DNA from 3 places in the Sporosarcina sp. FSL K6-5500 genome. Region 1 is predicted to be linked to each of the others. Evidence: riboswitches for the same ligand, from Rfam matches in the RefSeq annotation. Region 1 holds a riboswitch; each other region holds the start of a gene.
What was found. Region 1 has a riboswitch for lysine ahead of dapA (4-hydroxy-tetrahydrodipicolinate synthase). Riboswitches for the same ligand answer to the same signal wherever they lie in the genome.

Region 1 (6,171 bases):
AATGAATGATTTAATTGATGGTGTGAAAATTACAGGTGAAGTTGTCATTGATCATGAAAAAATTTATAATTCAAGTGATGTAATTAAATTACGCACAAAAGTGGGAATGGTATTTCAAAAACCAAATTTATTCCCAATGAGCATTTACGATAATGTTGCCTATGGTCCAAAGGGGCAAGGCATAAAAAATAAAAAAGAATTAAATCGAATTGTGGAAGAAAGTTTACGCGGAGCCGCGATTTGGGAAGAGGTAAAAGACCGTCTTAAAACATCAGCACTAGGTTTGTCTGGTGGTCAGCAACAACGTGTTTGCATTGCACGTGCCATTGCGATGAAACCAGATGTTATATTAATGGATGAGCCTACTTCCGCACTAGATCCAATTTCTACGTTAAAAGTCGAAGAACTAATCACGAAATTGAAAAAAGATTATACGATTGTTATTGTTACTCATAACATGCAACAAGCTGCACGAATCTCTGATAAAACAGCATTTTTCTTAAATGGAGAAGTTGTTGAATACGATGATACAGATAATATTTTCTCTACGCCAAAAGATCAAAGAACCGAAGATTATGTCACAGGTCGATTCGGATAACAGGGGGTAACAAAGGATCATGCGTGAAAACTTCGAGAAAAATTTAGAGGAATTAAAAAGTAAAATCACCGAAATGGGTGAACTATCAATTATTGCCTTAGAAAAATCAGTTAAAGCCTTGAAAACACAAGATGTTGAAATTGCTATAAAAACCATGGAGGGAGATACAGCAATAGATAAACTTGAAGTGGAAATTAACCAGTTTGCAATCTGGATTATGGCAAAAGAAGCGCCTATTTCAAGGGATTTACGCGAAATTATTGGTGTACTTAAAATTTCGTCTGAAATTGAACGGATTGCGGATTTTGCCGTAAATATTGCAAAATCAACCATTAAGATTGGTCAAACAACATCTTTACTGGAAATCACACATGTAGAAAAGATGAAAGACATATCAATTGAAATGCTCCGAAAAGCACTCCAATCTTTTTTAGAGGAAAATATGGTACTTGCTAAAGAAGTTGGCGACTTAGAGGATGAAGTGGATCAATGCAGTCGTGAAAACTATAAAAAACTGACTACGTATCTAAGTGAACATCCAGAAGAAACAAATCAGCTTGTCCAATTATTATTTGTAAATCGTTATCTTGAAAGAACAGCAGACCATATCACAAATATCGCTGAAAGCGCAGCATATTTGATTAAAGGTCAAATATATGATTTCAATTCATAAAATAAAAACGGAGGAGAAAAATGAAAAATTTTCTCCTCCGTTTTTATTTAAGGTAGCTCGTAATAAAAATTAAGAGTATTCTATACATAATAAAAAAATAGGGGAGGAAACTAGTATGACAAAGAGAAACAAGGAGTTGTCACTAGAACAACGTGAAGAATTACTCGAAATATTGAAAGCTCGTTTTGAGAAAAACATGAATCGCCATAAAGAACTTGAATGGAGTAAAGTCCAAGCGAAGTTGGAAGCGAATACTGAAAAACTATGGTCGCTTAATGAGATGGAAATAACCGGTGGTGAACCGGATGTTGTTGGTCATGATAAAAAGTCGGGCGAATATATTTTTTATGACTGTTCAATAGAAAGCCCTAAAGGCCGTAGAAGTGTTTGTTACGACCTAGAAGCGTTGGAGTCAAGAAAAAAGCATAAACCAGAAAATAATGCTCTTGATATGGCTTCCGACATGGGCATTGAGCTTTTAACGGAAGAACAATACCGGGAGTTGCAGGAACTTGGAAAGTTCGATATGAAAACATCGAGCTGGGTGCAAACACCTGCCAATATTAGAAAACTCGGAGGGGCTATCTTTTGTGATTGGCGCTACGACACTGTCTTTGTGTATCACAATGGAGCAGAATCCTACTATGCTGCCAGGGGGTTCCGTGGCTCGCTGAGGGTCTAAATTTCGCACCCACTAAGCTTATAGACGATGAGATAGAGTGATGGGTGCCAGGTTCTTATTGATTTGTGAATTGTTTTAGAACCTGGTACCTGTCACAATGGTTTATTAAGAAGTTACTTTTTCATGGATATCTAGTGCTCGTTGTAGTGAACTTAGTTGTTCATCGCTTAAAGGAATCATAGGTAAGCGGACACCACCGACAGGGATTCCTTTTAAATTCAAAGCTGCTTTTACAGGTGATGGATTTGGAGCAGCAAAAAGTGCTTTCATTATTGGTAGTAGTCTACGATGAACCTTAGCTGCCTCTTGAATATTGCCGCTTTTGAAATGTTCAATCATCGTTTGCATTTCATTTCCTATAACATGGGATGCTACAGAAATAACACCTGTTCCACCAATTGATAACACTGGAATTGTTAAACCATCATCACCGCTATACAATGAAAAATCTTCAGGTGTATGAGTAATAATTTCGACCATCGCATCTAAATCACCGCTTGCCTCTTTAATAGAAACGATATTAGGTATTTTTGAAAGGCGAATGACTGTTTCAGCAGATATGTTGACAACACTGCGTCCGGGAACATTATAAAGTATAATCGGTAAAGATGTGACCTCCGAAATTGTCTTAAAGTGTTGATATAATCCTTCTTGAGATGGGTTGTTATAGTATGGCGCAACGAGCATAATACCATCGACACCTACATCTTCTGCAAGTATTGTTAGTTCAATTGATCCTTTTGTGTTGTTCGAGCCTGTACCAGCAATCACCGGAATTCTGCCATTCACAACGTCCACTGCAAACTTAAATAATTTGACCTTTTCTTCTTCTGTTAACGTCGGAGACTCTCCTGTTGTACCAGATACCACTAAGCCATCTGTTCCATTAGCAATTAAATAATTAATTAAGTTTTTTGTAGCTTGAAAATCAATTTCACCATTTTCATCAAAAGGAGTCACCATAGCAGTTAATACTTGTCCGAAATTCATTATTTCTCCACATCCTATAATTTATTTTAAAAAAATAGAGGAAGAAGGGCAGTTAGTGAATGAACGCAAAAAAGCAACAACAAGGGCTCGTTGTTGCAGTAGAAATAATAAATTATTTCTTTGCATAAGATAGCCCTCCATATAGTTTCCTATATGACAATTCTGTGTTTATTCAACACAGAACCAGCTTCAAGAAAATGAGATTCTCTCCACTTCGGCAAATTCCCCTTTCCACAAATGTCACAGGATCTCATCATCCTCCACGTGTGTACTGATGGTCTTTGCGCCTCTATCCTTACTTCAAAATTTTTGAAATAAGTGAATTTCTAATTAGACAAACCTTACCTCTATTCTAACGCAATTGCAAGGGAAAGGTGCCGAGTTCTAGAAAGGTTCTGAATTTAATGGGGACTTGATATTCTTTTAAATGTTATTTCGTCTGTTGATGACCCATTTATTTGAATAAAATACTAGTGAGAAGGGCTTGATGACCTTCATTTTCACTGGACTATTTCCGGCTAACTATTCATGACAGATTTACTGAGGGGTACTAGCCATACATTTTTTAGTAATCCTGTTGTGGATAGTAGCCTGTCGCGTTCCTGCATTGTTCAAGTGGAAAATGCAGCTGTTTTGGAAGAAATGAATAGATGACTTTCTATAGAGAGTGTAAGTGCCCGAAGATACAATTTCGGGCACTCTTGAACGTTGTATAATGTGCTTCTTGCTTACTTTTAAGAAAGACTATGCATCTAATCATGTGATGCCTAATAGAAAGTGACACTTCTTTACTATTAAAAAAGAGAAAATCATAAAGAAAGTTTCAGCCGCCAAAATTGTATCTTTGGCGGATTATATCCAGATAAGAAGAACCGCTGTTCTTTCGTCCCAAAAAGTAGTTGTACACGTAGCGTTTGTTGCCAGAATGGTTAATACACACTAAGATGAATGTATCAGGAAGCGAATCGATGGATTGTGGCTAAGAATAGAAAGAAAACAGCGGATTAGTTAATAAACAAGAGTTAGGAATAAATGTATAAAGGTGATGTTAGTTATGAAAGTTGAAATTGAAAATGAAATTATAGAATTTAATGTTCAGTATGGAAATAGGAAGAAGCTAGCGATTCAGATAGATTCGTTTGGTTTCATAACTGTTAAAGCTCCAAATGACACAAGTAAAGAAATGATTGTCAGTGCCATTGAGAGCAAAGGGAAAAGGATACTAGAGAAAATACATGAAATTGAAGTAGCTCGAGAAGCCCCTAAGGCAAGAGAGTATCACGCTCAAGGGAAGTTTTTATACCTTGGGAAAGACCGTTTTCTTCATGAGTTAATAGATAGTAGTGAGTTAAATGAAGAGGTACTTAAAAGAAATCTCAAGAAGTTCTATATCGCCAGCTGTAGGTCGATTATAGAAGAACGGATAAAAATATATCAAAAACAACTAAAAGTAAAGCCTAAAATCATCGAAATAGTAGAGTCTAAAGCCAAGTGGGGTAGTTGTAGTTCGGATAAAAAGCTAACTTTTAATTATCGTCTAGCTATGGCTCCGGTTGAAGTCATCGATTATGTGATAATCCATGAACTTTGTCATATACTTCATATGAATCATGATCGCTCATTTTGGAGACGTGTCGGAAGTATTATGCCGGATTATAAAGAGAAGGAAGAGTATTTGGCGAGGCATGGGTATTCAATGTCACTTTAATAAAAACGATCACATTTCGAAATGTGATCGTTTTTTTGTGTTCGAAAACGTATTCTCTATTGTTCTTGGTGATGTTTTACTTGTAGTTCCCCGATGGTTGAGGTCACAACTTACTTCAATTTGGTTAAATTGGAAGAGGTGAACGGATCCAGGGGATTTTAACCAATTTATCAAATTCGCATTGTTTTCTGCGAATTTAAATTAGTTTATGGTATTATTTACCTTGTATGGGAAGGTGGGAAGACATGAAAACTGAAAAAATCATTAAGACCACATTAGAGATAGTAGGTTTTCCGTTTGTAATGGCAAACATGTATTTTGATAAGAAGAATAGGGTAAGAGAAATAGGTGATTTAGTAAATATAAAAGATAGGGTAGTTCATACTGTTGTTTCTGAATGTGAAGAGACTAAATGTACTGTAATATTAGACGCGGGGTTAAGTTGCTGTTCAATTGATTGGTATTATATTCAGCCTCAATTGTCTAAGTTTTGTAGGGTAATCTCATTTGATAGAGCAGGATATGGTTGGAGCACTGCAATAGAGAAAGCATACACAAGCGAAGATGTTGTTAGTGATTTATCGGAGATTTTAGAGAAACTTCAAATAAATCCACCATATATCTTAGTAGGACATTCCTTTGGGGGTTTAAATATGCGATTATTTGCTAGTAAATATCCAAATAAGGTAGCATCTTTAATCTTAATTGATTCTGTTCATGAAAATAGATATTTGAGTGCTGAATGGGACACTGTTCGAAGGAAAATGCATAAGAAAAATCTCAAGTTATTCAAGTTCGGTTATCTCACCAGTGGTTTAGGGCTTCCGAAACTATTAAAACTTCCTGTTGGAAGAAAACAACTTCCAGAACCATATCAGAAGTATATTAAGTATATAGGATACCGTTCAAAATCTTATGAAGCTGTTTTTAAGGAATTTCTATATAGCGAAAAATCTGCTATGCAACTTAAAAAGTCCGAACCACTGAATTTAAACTTATCCGTAACAATTTTAAGTTCTAATAATATAGACCCAATTTGGATTAACCAACAAAAACTTCTTAGTAATTTGACAAATAATACTGTGCAAATTAAAACTAACAACAATCATTCAATACATTTAGAAAACCCAGAATTAGTTATAGATACTATAAGCAGAGCTGTAAAACAGTTAGATGACAATATATCTTTGTTGTGCTAAGGGATATTTAATCGCGTTATTGACTGGTGTCACGTAGTTGTGAATAGGAGAAAAAAGATGTAGTAAATTGAAATATAGTGCTTGTGAAAATGTAAAAAGGTATTTCGAGTTGTTTGGGCAGTTTGTATCTTTCACTAAGGAGATGGAATATTATTGGGAAACCCTTCAGGTATCGTGGATTGGGTAGAACAAAATGAAGTTATAGATGATCTATTAATTCAAGGAGACACCTTAACCATGCACCCAATGGAACATGGATTTGAAGCTGAAGTCATGAAGATATGTTCAGGTAAAGATAGCTTTGTATTGAAAGTGTGGAGT
Region 2 (6,171 bases), 360 kb from region 1:
ACCTACGTAAGATTCTTCAGCAACAATTTTACCACCTGCAGCTTCAAAATCTTTTTTGAACGATGATGCAAGACCTTTTGAATAATCGCTTGCATTATCAGAGAAAATCGCTACGTTTTTAACACCAAGATCATTCGCTGCAAAGTTTGCTGCAACCGTTCCTTGGAATGGGTCAATAAATGACGTACGGAATACGAATTCATTAACGTCCCCGTTATCTTTAACTGTTACGTTCGGGCTTGTCCCAGATGGGCTGATAAGTGGAGTTTTGTTGCCATTAGCGATTTCAGCCTGTGCAACAGTAGCACCACTTGTAGCTGCTCCGATGATTGCAATTACTTTATCCTGAGTGATCAATTTAAGCGCTGCACTCGTTGCTTCGGCAGGCTCAGACTTATTATCGACTTTGACAAGTTCAATTTCCTTGCCATCAATACCGCCTGCAGCGTTAATTTCTTCAACTGCAAGTTCAATTCCCGATAGTTCGGAAGTACCGTAAGAGGCAACAGCACCTGATAATTCAAGGTTGACTCCGATTTTAATCGTATCGCCGCCCTTAGATCCACCTGTGCTTCCTTCCTCAGCTTTGTCCCCTGCACCACACCCTGCCAACAATCCGACTGCTAGAGCGGAAGCGGCAAATACACTTGCAAACTTTTTCAATTTCATATAAAATCCCCCTTTTGATTGATACTTCCGACAATTTAAATCGAACTAGTACGACAAACGATTTAGCATTCCGAAAGATATCATTTTGTTTCCGCTTACATGCTTATTGTAAAACAAACTTTCTATTCGGTCTATAGAGAGTTTTCAGTTCTCATCTTTCGAAGTTTAATTTCTTCGAATAAGTCTAACAGTTAATAGAAAGATCAGTTATACAATATCATCCTTTCCTAATACTTTTAACTAATCATTGAATGGAAGTTCACCATTTTCTGATTACTTTAGTCTTAACGCCTAGTATATATACCTATCTGACTATTGTCAAAACATTTTTTTGTTAGAAAACTATTTTAAACATAATAAAGAAGCGGTAAAAAGTTCACCGCTTCCAATCATTTACTATTATAAAGACAGCTGTGTTGCCTCTTTTTTAGCTTTCATCGTCCAAACAGAAAACAATACTACAAGAATAACAATAACACCAACTAGACCTATCCATATGGAGCCTGTGATACCTAAGATGATATAGCCCATTGTGGCCACCAATGCACAGATTAATGCATAAGGAAACTGTGTCGCAACGTGATCTATATGGTTACAGCCTGCACCTGTAGAAGATAGAATCGTTGTGTCAGAAATCGGTGAAGCATGATCGCCGAAAACTGCTCCCGCAAGTACTGCTGCAAGTGCTGGCAGTAACATTTCCGGTGCCGCGTCAATCATTATGGTGCCTGCAATCGGCATAAGAATACCAAATGACCCCCATGAGCTACCTGTCGAAAAGGCCATAATACAAGCAAGGATAAACATGATGACCGGCAGGAATGAAACCGATATATTCGATTTCAACACAAGCTCTGATAAATATAAGCCTGTTTCCAATTTTCCTATCAGGAATGATAATGACCACGCAAAAATAAGAATCAGCACAGGTGGCATCATTGCTTTCAATCCATTTATAAAGGCACTGCCAATAAGAGAATAGCTTGCCGTTTCATTATTTTTCATCTGTTGCATATATAATACTACCGCTATTAGCGTGGCGATAATTCCACCCGACAGTAATGCAAGAGAGACATCCGTATTTTCAAAAATTGACAAAAGGTTCATTGATCCGCCGGCTAAATAACCTGTCCAAATCATAACCGCAAATGTCACTGCAACAAGTGTGACGATTGGTGCGACTAAATCCCGAACGCGGCCATGTGCGTGTACTGGGAAGTCTTCTTTTAACTGACCTGGAATTGTTTTAGCAGGATCAAATAATTGACCTGTTTCTGTAGCAAGTTGTTCATGTCTCTTCATTTCGAATAGATCGAAATTGGTCCACGCAAGGAAAAACACCATTGCAAGTGTTGCAATAACGTAAAAATTCATAGGCGCCATCATAATGAAGGCAGATAGTGGTGAATAGCTAATCGCTGCAGCACCACCAAATATAAGTGCAAGTTGGCCTATTAAAAAGGCACCCCAACTTGAAATTGGTGAAATGACACAAATCGGTGCTGAGGTTGAATCGATAAAATAAGCTAGTTTTGCTCTTGAAACTCGATGCTGATCTGTAATCGGACGAGCAATTTGGCCAACTGCCAATGCATTGAAATAGTCATCCACAAAAATAGCTATACCGAGAAATACTGTGAGCAGTTTTGCACCACGTTTTGTTTTGATGTGCCGCACTGCCCATTCTGCAAATGCCCTGCTTCCACCGGATAAACTAACAAATGCAGTGATAACCCCTAATAGAAGGATGAAAAGGATAATGTAAATGTTCCCTGTATTCAGTCCACCATCCCAAAATGTAGCCTTAACTGACTCCCATAAATTTTTTAATGATTCAACAGGTCCGAACGACGCCGCCAGCAGAGCACCTGAGACTATTCCTGCTCCGAGCGACAACAGCACCCGTTTAGTTGCAAACACCATAATAATTGCGATTAGTGGTGGTAAAATTGATACCCATGTTCCTATCATCTACTATTCCTCCATTTAGTCGGGTTGAGGCCCTGTATAGGGGGAATAAAAAAACGGCTACTAATTACACTCAGCAGAGTGCATCAGGAGCCGGCTTTATCTACGTTTCGTTTGTTGGATAACTAATACTGCTTATCTAACTCACGACTTGTAGCTCATCATACATGTTCAAAAATGTATGACAGTGTTATCCCTATTCGGAATAACCCCAGCCTGATAGATCCCGACGATCTTACCAAACTTCGGCAAAGCTTCCTTTTACACACGGTCATCGGTGTCAATCTCGCGTGTGTGACTAATAAGCAATGCAGCCTCTACCCAATCGATATTTCAATCCTCTACTAGCCTATCAGTTATCCACACCATTTTCAAGTCCCTTTTCATTCCTCTATCGCGGGAGGGGCTGGAACTTCGACCGATGGCGGATCCCCACCACCAGTCGTATAGATTTGAGGTACTGTTGATTGAATTAGTCCCATAGCTACCGGAATCTTCTGTGTCACTACACTTTGCTTTGTTGCAAGTGGGACAATGATTTGGACATTTACTGTTAATAATATATTCACTTCAACAACGGCATTGTTAATACCAAATTCACTAATTTTTGTATCTATAGTCGCTTGTACTTGACCTATGACATGAAAACGAATCGGTATTTTAGGCCCTAAGTTCCCTAGTAGTGGAATATTTGCCGCTTGAGCAAGAGGGACAAAAAAGACAATTCCCTCTTCACGTTTCATTGCTTGCGAATCAAATTCTATCTCATCTGTTGGTAATAAAGCTAGATTGCCCGCTTCAGCCTGTTGAAGATGGGACTCGACAAGACCATGTGTCTCCGCTAATACTCTGTTGATGATTTCAGTGTTGAATTTCACCATCCCTTTAGAATCGTTCGGGACGTTTACAATGATATCATTGACATCAAGTACATTGGCAGTCCTGGAATTGATGGCTTTATTGATAACATGGGCCGCGATTTTTTCTGTCTGTACCTCTGCATATTGAATATAAATTGGGGCAAGCCTTGCATTAATAATGTAAATAAAAAGGGCAATTGCGATAAGAATTGCAGGAATAAGAAGGGGTAACAATTTGCGTTTTTTCTTCCTGGATTTTCTAGTAACTTGGCCGTGAAATCTCAAGACGACTCCTCCTACTATACGTTATGCAGGAAGGTAGTCGTTCATTCTTTAATTAGTGTGGTTCCGTACCAACCAAGCACATCCCTGATTAATTCAGGCATATAGTACTCTATTTCTGCATGTTTAAGCGATGGAAAGAAAAAACCGAAAGTAAACATATCCAGTGTTGCAAGTGTATATTTTTGACCTGATACAACCTCCCGATTGCCCGCAAAAAGCTGATCATTTCTATTTTTATAAAGTCTTTCATGAATCATCGCACCCATTAACGAGCCACGGAAACCAAGTCCTTTGATTTCAATTTGCGGCCACTCTTTCGTTAATGACAGCTCATAGACTTCTTTCAATTCTGATCCATCGAGTGTAATGAGACATAAATTGATTGGATGAGGTAGAAGTGAATGTAAATCCTCTTTTGTCACCCACCCCTTTTCGAGACTACCTAGAAATATTCCTGCGTTAAACATGGCACAATCCGATTGAGAATACGCAATGAGCGCTCTACCAAAGAAAGAGGACAGCGAACTAACATCAAATAGATTTTGAGATAAGTGAGAAGGATTATAAAAAACTTGTTCCTCCATTGCCTGCTTTCCTATTTTGATTAGATCATTTACTTTTTCAATATCTTTTTCATTGCTTTCAATCGAATCTGTCCTGACAAGTTCCGCATCCATTTGTAAAAGTTCTTTAGCATCCGTGTTAAATTTCACGGTTACATGACCAACATACTCACCGTATTTACCTGTTGCAGCCAAAAGTGTATTACCAATCAATTTGCCGTCATGAAATAGATGATGCGTATGCGCGCCTAAAATGACATCGATTTCTGAACATTCTTCTGCAAGCTTTTCATCTTCATGGATTCCCATATGTGATAGACAAACAATTACATCCGTCTCAGCAGCAATGCTTTCAGCAACAAGCTTTAAATTTTGGCGAGGCGCCGTCACTTGCCAGCCGAGCTTCAAATAGAAGGCTTTATATTCTGCAGTAGCTCCTATAACACCAATTCTTGTCCCTTGCTCAGTAACGTAGATTCTATAAGGTAACAACCATTTTGGACGACTACCATCTTCTTCGTATAAATTACTTAGAATGACATCGAACTTGGCATCCTTATAAAGAGTAGATAAAGCCTCTTTCGACATGGTAATTCCTTCGTTGTTGCCGATTGTTACCGCATCATAGCCTGCTTCATTCAACAATCGGATGTTTCCTTGACCTTTCGTCCCTTCCGTAAATGGATGAGAACGATCAACGTGATCTCCGATGTCAAAATGATAACAAGCATCTCCTTCTATTAAATGCTCGCGCTTTTTGTCACAAAGAAGCCTACTAATTTGCGGCCAGCTTTCAAAATGACTGTGGATATCATTTGTATGATAGAAATGAATTGTTTCAACCTTGTGATTCATATGTCACCCCATAAGTCCGTCAATAATCGATCTGATTCCTAGTAAGAGCAGGATAATTCGCAGTGCAACAACAAGCGTTTCCGATTTCATCTTTTGATTTAACCGAGCACCTATTTTAGCCCCGATATAAGCTGCTGGAATGACTGGAATCGTATAAAGCCACGGTACATTGCCAAGAGAAATATGCGTGATTGAATTGACGAGAGCTGATAAAAACACCATGAACATAGATGTACCGACTGCGACATGCGGTGGGAATAAGAAGAGTAGAATCATCGCTGGTACGAGGATTGAACCTCCTCCGATGCCGAAAAGACCCGATGCAAATCCGACGCCAAATGTCAGCAATAATGCAAACCAAACAGGGTACCCATAAATAAAAGTCTGATCTGTATTATCCGTGAAAGTTCTTTTTTTGCCGTGATTGACAAACCAGCTGACCGGTTTCAAATATTTACGTACCAGAAGAAGCGTCGATAATAGAATAAGTAAAATACCAAAATAGAGATTGAATGATGGCAGGTCAAGTCCTTTATTCACAAATGCACCGATAAGTGTCCCGGGAACACTTCCTAAGAAAAAGATGAACCCACTTTTGAAATCAATTGTTTTTGTCTTCATATAGGAAATTGTCGACGCCAAGCCCGTAAAGATCATCATAATAACAGATAGCCCAACGACGGTTTGCGGTGTAATTCCATCGATTAAGCCAAGGTTAATGCCAACGTAAAGTGTTGCTGGCACCAGAATGATACCACCACCTAATCCGACAAGTGCCCCAACAATTCCAGATGCTAGACCGATAACGGCCAATAAAATAAATTCCATCAAAATTCTCCTTCAAAAAAGTCAAGCTGCTTCGGCGTCAGACTTTCGTAGTTGATATTGAGCATTTTTTGAAAATGTTTCGCGTTTTGTGCTGCATGTCCGCCGGAATTATTGTTAAAAATGACGAAAACCTCATTCGTTTC
Region 3 (6,171 bases), 1.0 Mb from region 1:
GGGCCCCTTCAACTCGAAAAGACGTTGAAAGACGAGGCTTTTTATTCTTTAAAAAATGATTTCGCTACAAATGCCCAAAACAGATCTTGCCAACTTGAAGCCGGTTTCATTGCACAACAGTACCAGAAATTTAGTGGATTGCTCACTGAGTGCTACGGAGAATTTAACGCAAAGGATGGTCTCATCCATTTCCAAGTCAAATGGGACTTAAAAACGAAAGTTGAGGCATGAAAAATAAGATGCATCCTTTAAATCGGGCGCATCTTCTTTTTCATACAACTAATATATATATGTTGAACTATTGATTCTATATGATCTCCAGCGAAGGCATCTCTATGCGCCGTGCGTTGTTCAGAGGTTTCTTTATGTCAACATATATAACTAAAAATAACCAGTAAATTACTGCTTATTTTCATGATGAAACACCCTATGTACAGTTTCCGTTGGGTTGCACCTCTCGCAGTTTTCTCGTTAATCGCATGAGGGGTTTTTGGGAACGAATGAATAAGCACTTTCCAATCCATAATAGAGCAGCCAAAGATGGAATTTTGGCTGCTGAATCCATCTATATAGCATTTCCTTTTTGATTTTAAGGAAGTGTCACTTTCTATATGGAATTGCACTGTAACTTGTATAGTCTTAACTAAAATTTACAAGGTAGGCTTTATTAAAAGTGATAGAGCGCCCTTTGTCTTCAGGCACTTGCAATAAAATGGTTAACAATAGACATAACAAATTATTTCAGTCGTTGTCTAACCCGAATTGTTTATGAAGCGCCGCTACCGCTATTTCCATATCCGATTCTGGAATAACTACGGATACCTTGATTTCAGACGTACTAACCATTTTCACAGGAACTGATGCACTACGGAGTATCTCAAACATTTGTGCAGCGACTCCTGGGTTGGATACCATTCCACTTCCAACGATTGAAACTTTCGCAAGACCCACTTCAAAGTCGGCTCTGTTGTAACCAAGGGCTTCTTTTTCTGTCTCCAAAACATTAATAGCTTCTGCAAAATCCTCTTTCTTAATGGAAAATGACACAGACGGCTGTACGCCTTCCATAATTGTCTGGACGATAATATCGACGTTAACATGGTGATCCGCAAGTGCAGTGAATATATTCGCAAGCGAGCCATTGTATGGAACGTCATACATAACTGTAATCCGAATAATATCTCTTTCAAAGGCGATGCCCCGAACAATTAAATTGTTTTCCAAATCAATTTCCTCCTTGATAATCGTTCCTTCACCTTCCATATGTGCAGGTCTGACCCGAAGCGGCATTTGATGGTTCTTGGCAAACTCCACCGCTCTTGGGTGAAGTACTCCTGCGCCTAAATTCGCGATTTCAAGCATTTCATCATATGATATTTCCTCAAGTTTCTTCGCTTGTCCAATTAATCTTGGATCTGTCGTAAATACCCCTTCAACGTCTGTGTAAATATCACAGATAGCTGCATCTATTGCAATCGCAATCGCCACAGCACTTGTATCAGATCCCCCGCGACCAAGTGTTGTCAACTCACCCGAGCTGTCAGCACCTTGAAAGCCGGTTATCACTGCAACAGCACCCGATTCAAGCGTCGATACAACCTTATCTGCATGGACTTGCTCGATTCGCGCATTGCCGTGAACTGACTCTGTCGTTACACCCGCTTGCCACCCTGTATATGAGCGAGCCTCCAAACCTTGTGCCGCAATTGCCATCGCTAAAAGGGATGCTGTTACTTGCTCACCTGTCGCAAGTAGCATATCAAGTTCGCGGCGGCCCGCTTTCGGATTAACTTCCACGGCGAGCTTTAGAAGATCATCCGTTGTTTTCCCCATTGCAGAGACGATAACCGCAACTTGATTCCCCCGACTTACTTCATCTTGTACAAGCTTTGCAGCGCGTGCAATCCTCTCGGGGTTCGCAACTGATGTGCCACCAAATTTCATTACAATTCGTTCCATAATTATTCCCTCCAATTTCCCCCTGAACGCAAAAACGGCCCTCATAAGTATGAGAGCCGGTCCGATTGGAGCGCTCGCCGAAGAGCCGCCCCGTTCAGATAGCTCTCCAGGTATTTTTATACCTGACAGACTTCCATTTATTCAATGGAAATCCAGCAGGACAATCGTGACAGCCGATTGGTCCGCTTCGGCGAATACTCCTTTCAATCCCGTTCATCAGGCTGCCGCCTTCCGGAGATTTACTATTGGTATCCGCACCTCTATCTTCACTACATATGCAATTTTTTAGTGAAAAAACTCAGTGCGTTCACTCTATCACATTACTTCTTTTCTCGCAATGCCTCTTCACGGAAATACGTTTCCACTGATTCCGCAACCACCTTCGGCAAGCCCGCTTGTTGCAGCTCTTCAACGGATGCTTCACGAATCTTTTTCATAGATTCAAAGTGTTTAAGTAATAATGTTTTCCGTTTCGGTCCGACGCCTGGTAATCCATCGAGCGCTGATGTCAATGAATTAGTTTCGCGCCGTTGCCTGTGGAAAGTAATTGCAAACCTGTGCACCTCGTCTTGAATTCGCTGTAACAAGTAAAACGCTTCACTCGTTCTCTTTAGCGGGATCATTTCAATCGGATTGCCATAGAGAAGTTGCGCCGTCTGGTGTTTATCGTCCTTCGCAAGTCCAGCAATTGGAATCGACAAGTTCAACTCATCTTCAATGATTTCCCTGGCCGCTTCCATATGACCTTTACCACCATCTATAACGATAAGGTCAGGTAATGGCAAATCATCCTTTAGCACACGGATATAACGCCGCCTTACAACTTCACGCATCGCCGCATAGTCATCGTGTGCTGCCGCAGTTTTCGTCTTATACTTTCGGTAGTCTTTACGGTTCGGTTTCCCATCAAGGAATGACACCATCGCAGAGACGGCATCTGAACCGTACATATGTGAATTATCAAATGCTTCAATACGGTACGGTATGGTGATATTCATCGCCTTGCCAAGTTCTTCACATGCGCCAATTGTACGAAGTTCTTGTCGTTCAATAAGTTGGAACTTTTCTTTCAATGATATCTCAGCATTCTTGATGGCTAGATGGACGAGATCTTTCTTTTTACCGCGCTGCGGAATGAAGACGTTGACATCTAGAAGTTGACGGACGATTTCACTATCCATTCCCTGAGGCAACAGGATTTCTTTCGGGATTAAATGTTGGGACTTACCGTAAAACTGCCCGATGAACGTTAGCAGTTCTTCTTCCGGTTCTTGATAAACCGGGAATAGCGATACATCCCGTTCAATTAGCTTTCCCTGACGGACGAAAAAGACTTGAACACACATCCATCCATTGTCCACAGCAAATCCGAAGACATCACGATCAGTGAAATCACTCATCGTCATCGCCTGTTTTTCCATAATCGCTTCAATATTAACAATCTGATCGCGGTATTCTTTCGCGCGCTCAAACTCCAAATTCTCCGCAGCTACAGCCATTTTTTCCGTCAATTCTTTTTTCACACTTTTATAGCCGCCATTCAAAAAGCGGGTAATATCATCAACCATTTCCTTGTACGTTTCCAATTCCACTTCATTGACACAAGGGGCGAGGCACTGGCCAAGATGGTAATACAAACAGACCCGATCAGGCATCGTATGACATTTTCGATAAGGATAGAGCCGGTCAAGCAACTTTTTCGTTTCACCGGCGGCAAAAGCATGAGGATACGGACCGAAGTATTTCCCTTTGTCTTTTTTCACTTGTCTCGTAATGATTAGTTTCGGATGACGCTCTGCCGTTAATTTTAAGTATGGATAGGTCTTATCATCTTTTAACATGATATTATATTTCGGATCATACTGTTTGATAAGGTTCAACTCGAGGACAAGCGCTTCCAGATTGGTTGAAGTGACAATATATTCAAAGTCTATGATTTCTCCAACAAGTCGCTGTGTTTTAGCATCATGGCTACCCGTAAAATAACTACGAACCCGATTTTTCAACACTTTCGCTTTTCCCACATAAATGATTGTCCCTTGCCTATCTTTCATCAAATAACAGCCTGGCAACTCCGGTAATATGGCCAACTTTTCTGCGATTAACTCATTCATCTAATTCACCTACCAAAAAACCGGGTGCCAATGAAGGACCCGGTTATTCTATCAAATACATCTCGGCTATTTGCGACTGCCGCTTCGCTTTCATCGCAAAAAATATTTCGCCCAGATTTTGAACTTCTGCTAAATCAAGTTACTAATTAAGCGTGTTTTGCAATCAATTCAGCAAGTGCTTCTTTTGGTTTAAAGCCGACAACTTTGTCAACAATTTCTCCATCTTTGAAAAGAACCAAAGTAGGGATTGACATGATACCATATTTACCAGCTGTTTCTTGGTTGTCATCAACGTCAACTTTAACAATGTTCGCTTTACCTTCGATTTCGCCGTTTAGTTCTTCAAGAACTGGAGCGATCATTTTACAAGGTCCACACCAAGGTGCCCAAAAGTCAACAAGGACAAGTCCTTCTTTAATATTTTCGTCAAAATTCTGATCAGTCGCGTGAATAATAGCCATAATAAATTTTCCTCCTCTTAATAGATAACCTATGTCTGTATTATAGCATGCAGCTATATGACGGGCTAAATATATGCTTAGTTATTGAAAGAAGCTCCCCACTATTGAGGGAGCTTCACTTTAAATTAGTTTGTCTTAATTTTTTTAATTTCTTCAATCATCATCGGAATAACCTCGAAAAGGTCACCAACAATTCCATAGTCTGCTACTTTGAAAATATTCGCTTCTGAATCTTTATTGATTGCCACGATTACTTTCGAGTTAGACATTCCTGCCATATGTTGGATTGCCCCCGAAATACCTGCAGCAATGTACAAGTCCGGTGTAACAACTTTACCAGTTTGCCCGATTTGTAGAGAATAGTCACAGTAATCCGCGTCACACGCTCCACGAGATGCACCGATTGCTCCACCTAAAAGTGTCGCAAGTTCTTGCAATGGTTCGAAGCCTTCCGCACTTTTCACGCCACGGCCCCCTGCAACAACAACTTTCGCTTCTGAAAGATCGACACCCTCTGTCGATTTACGAATAACTTCTGAAATGATTGTACGAAGATTGGTAACATCAACAGATAGTGCAGCTACGTCGCCTGTTCTGCCTGCGTCGTGCTCTAAAGGCGCAATATTATTCGGACGTACTGTGATGAATAGAAGTCCGTCTTTGTTCTTCACTTTTTCAAATGCTTTACCAGAGAAGATTGGACGGATGAATACCGCAGCATCGCCCTCGCCTTCAATAGTAGTTACATCAGAGATTAAACCTGATGCTAGTTTACTAGCAATCTTAGGTGACAAATCTTTCCCTAAAGCTGTGTGACCGAACACAATAGCTTCTGGTTTCTCTTGTTCGTAAACCGCCATAAACGCTTGGCTGAATGCGTCAGAAGTATATAGTTTCAAATGTGGATGTTCCACAGTTACGACACGGTCTGCTCCGTAATGAATCATTTCTTCTGCAAGTGACTGAACAGCATCGCCGAGCAATACTCCGACAACCTCTCCGCCTCCCGAAATCTTTTTAGCAGCTGCAATCGCTTCGAATGAAACGTTACGCAAAGCTCCTTCTCGTGCTTCCCCAAGTACTACTACTTTTTTAGACATTTATAGTCCCTCCATTACAATTAAAAGTCTGATTAGATTACTTTAGCTTCATTTTTAAGCAGATTTACAAGTTCATTCACTTGATCAGAAATTTCGCCTTCAAGAATACGTCCAGCAGCTTTTTGCGGCGGAAGGTAAATTTCGATTGTTTGTGTTTTCGCTTCTACGTCATCTTCTTCTAGGTCAAGATCATCTAGTTCAAGCTTTTCAAGCGGCTTTTTCTTCGCTTTCATAATACCTGGAAGTGACGGGTAACGTGGTTCATTAAGACCTTGCTGAGCAGTCACTAGTAACGGCAGTGACGTTTCAATTGTTTCAGAATCCCCTTCAACATCACGAATGATTTTGACGGATGTACCGTTGATTTCAAGGTTCGTAATCGTCGTTACGTAGTTAATGCCTAGAAGTTCTGCCACACGTGGACCAACTTGTCCAGAACCGCCATCAATTGCAACGTTTCCTGCAAGAATCAAATCTACTTCTTTATCTTTCAAATACTCAGCAATAATTTTAGCAGATGTGAATTCATCCATTTCA

Region 2: linked by a shared signal. The riboswitch ahead of MKX62_RS12825 (Na+/H+ antiporter NhaC family protein) and the one ahead of dapA (4-hydroxy-tetrahydrodipicolinate synthase) in region 1 are both predicted to bind lysine.
Region 3: linked by a shared signal. The riboswitch ahead of MKX62_RS16085 (aspartate kinase) and the one ahead of dapA (4-hydroxy-tetrahydrodipicolinate synthase) in region 1 are both predicted to bind lysine.

Annotation. Positions count from the first base shown of each region.
Region 1 is NZ_JBBOTP010000001.1:2,316,207-2,322,377, forward strand. It holds gene pstB (phosphate ABC transporter ATP-binding protein PstB) at 1-598, shown strand, start outside; gene phoU (phosphate signaling complex protein PhoU) at 618-1,271, shown strand; gene MKX62_RS10885 (DUF4256 domain-containing protein) at 1,387-1,953, shown strand; gene dapA (4-hydroxy-tetrahydrodipicolinate synthase) at 2,059-2,943, opposite strand; lysine riboswitch at 3,066-3,243, opposite strand; gene MKX62_RS10895 (M48 family metallopeptidase) at 3,998-4,651, shown strand; gene MKX62_RS10900 (alpha/beta fold hydrolase) at 4,897-5,850, shown strand; gene MKX62_RS10905 (aminoglycoside phosphotransferase family protein) at 6,004-6,171, shown strand, end outside.
Region 2 is NZ_JBBOTP010000001.1:2,681,083-2,687,253, reverse strand. It holds gene MKX62_RS12830 (ABC transporter substrate-binding protein) at 1-669, opposite strand, end outside; gene MKX62_RS12825 (Na+/H+ antiporter NhaC family protein) at 1,069-2,640, opposite strand; lysine riboswitch at 2,784-2,965, opposite strand; gene yunB (sporulation protein YunB) at 3,021-3,782, opposite strand; gene MKX62_RS12815 (bifunctional metallophosphatase/5'-nucleotidase) at 3,824-5,200, opposite strand; gene MKX62_RS12810 (sulfite exporter TauE/SafE family protein) at 5,204-6,028, opposite strand; gene MKX62_RS12805 (DUF72 domain-containing protein) at 6,028-6,171, opposite strand, start outside.
Region 3 is NZ_JBBOTP010000001.1:3,355,153-3,361,323, reverse strand. It holds gene MKX62_RS16090 (YslB family protein) at 1-231, shown strand, start outside; gene MKX62_RS16085 (aspartate kinase) at 742-1,959, opposite strand; lysine riboswitch at 2,051-2,230, opposite strand; gene uvrC (excinuclease ABC subunit UvrC) at 2,280-4,073, opposite strand; gene trxA (thioredoxin) at 4,220-4,534, opposite strand; gene MKX62_RS16070 (electron transfer flavoprotein subunit alpha/FixB family protein) at 4,660-5,634, opposite strand; gene MKX62_RS16065 (electron transfer flavoprotein subunit beta/FixA family protein) at 5,667-6,171, opposite strand, start outside.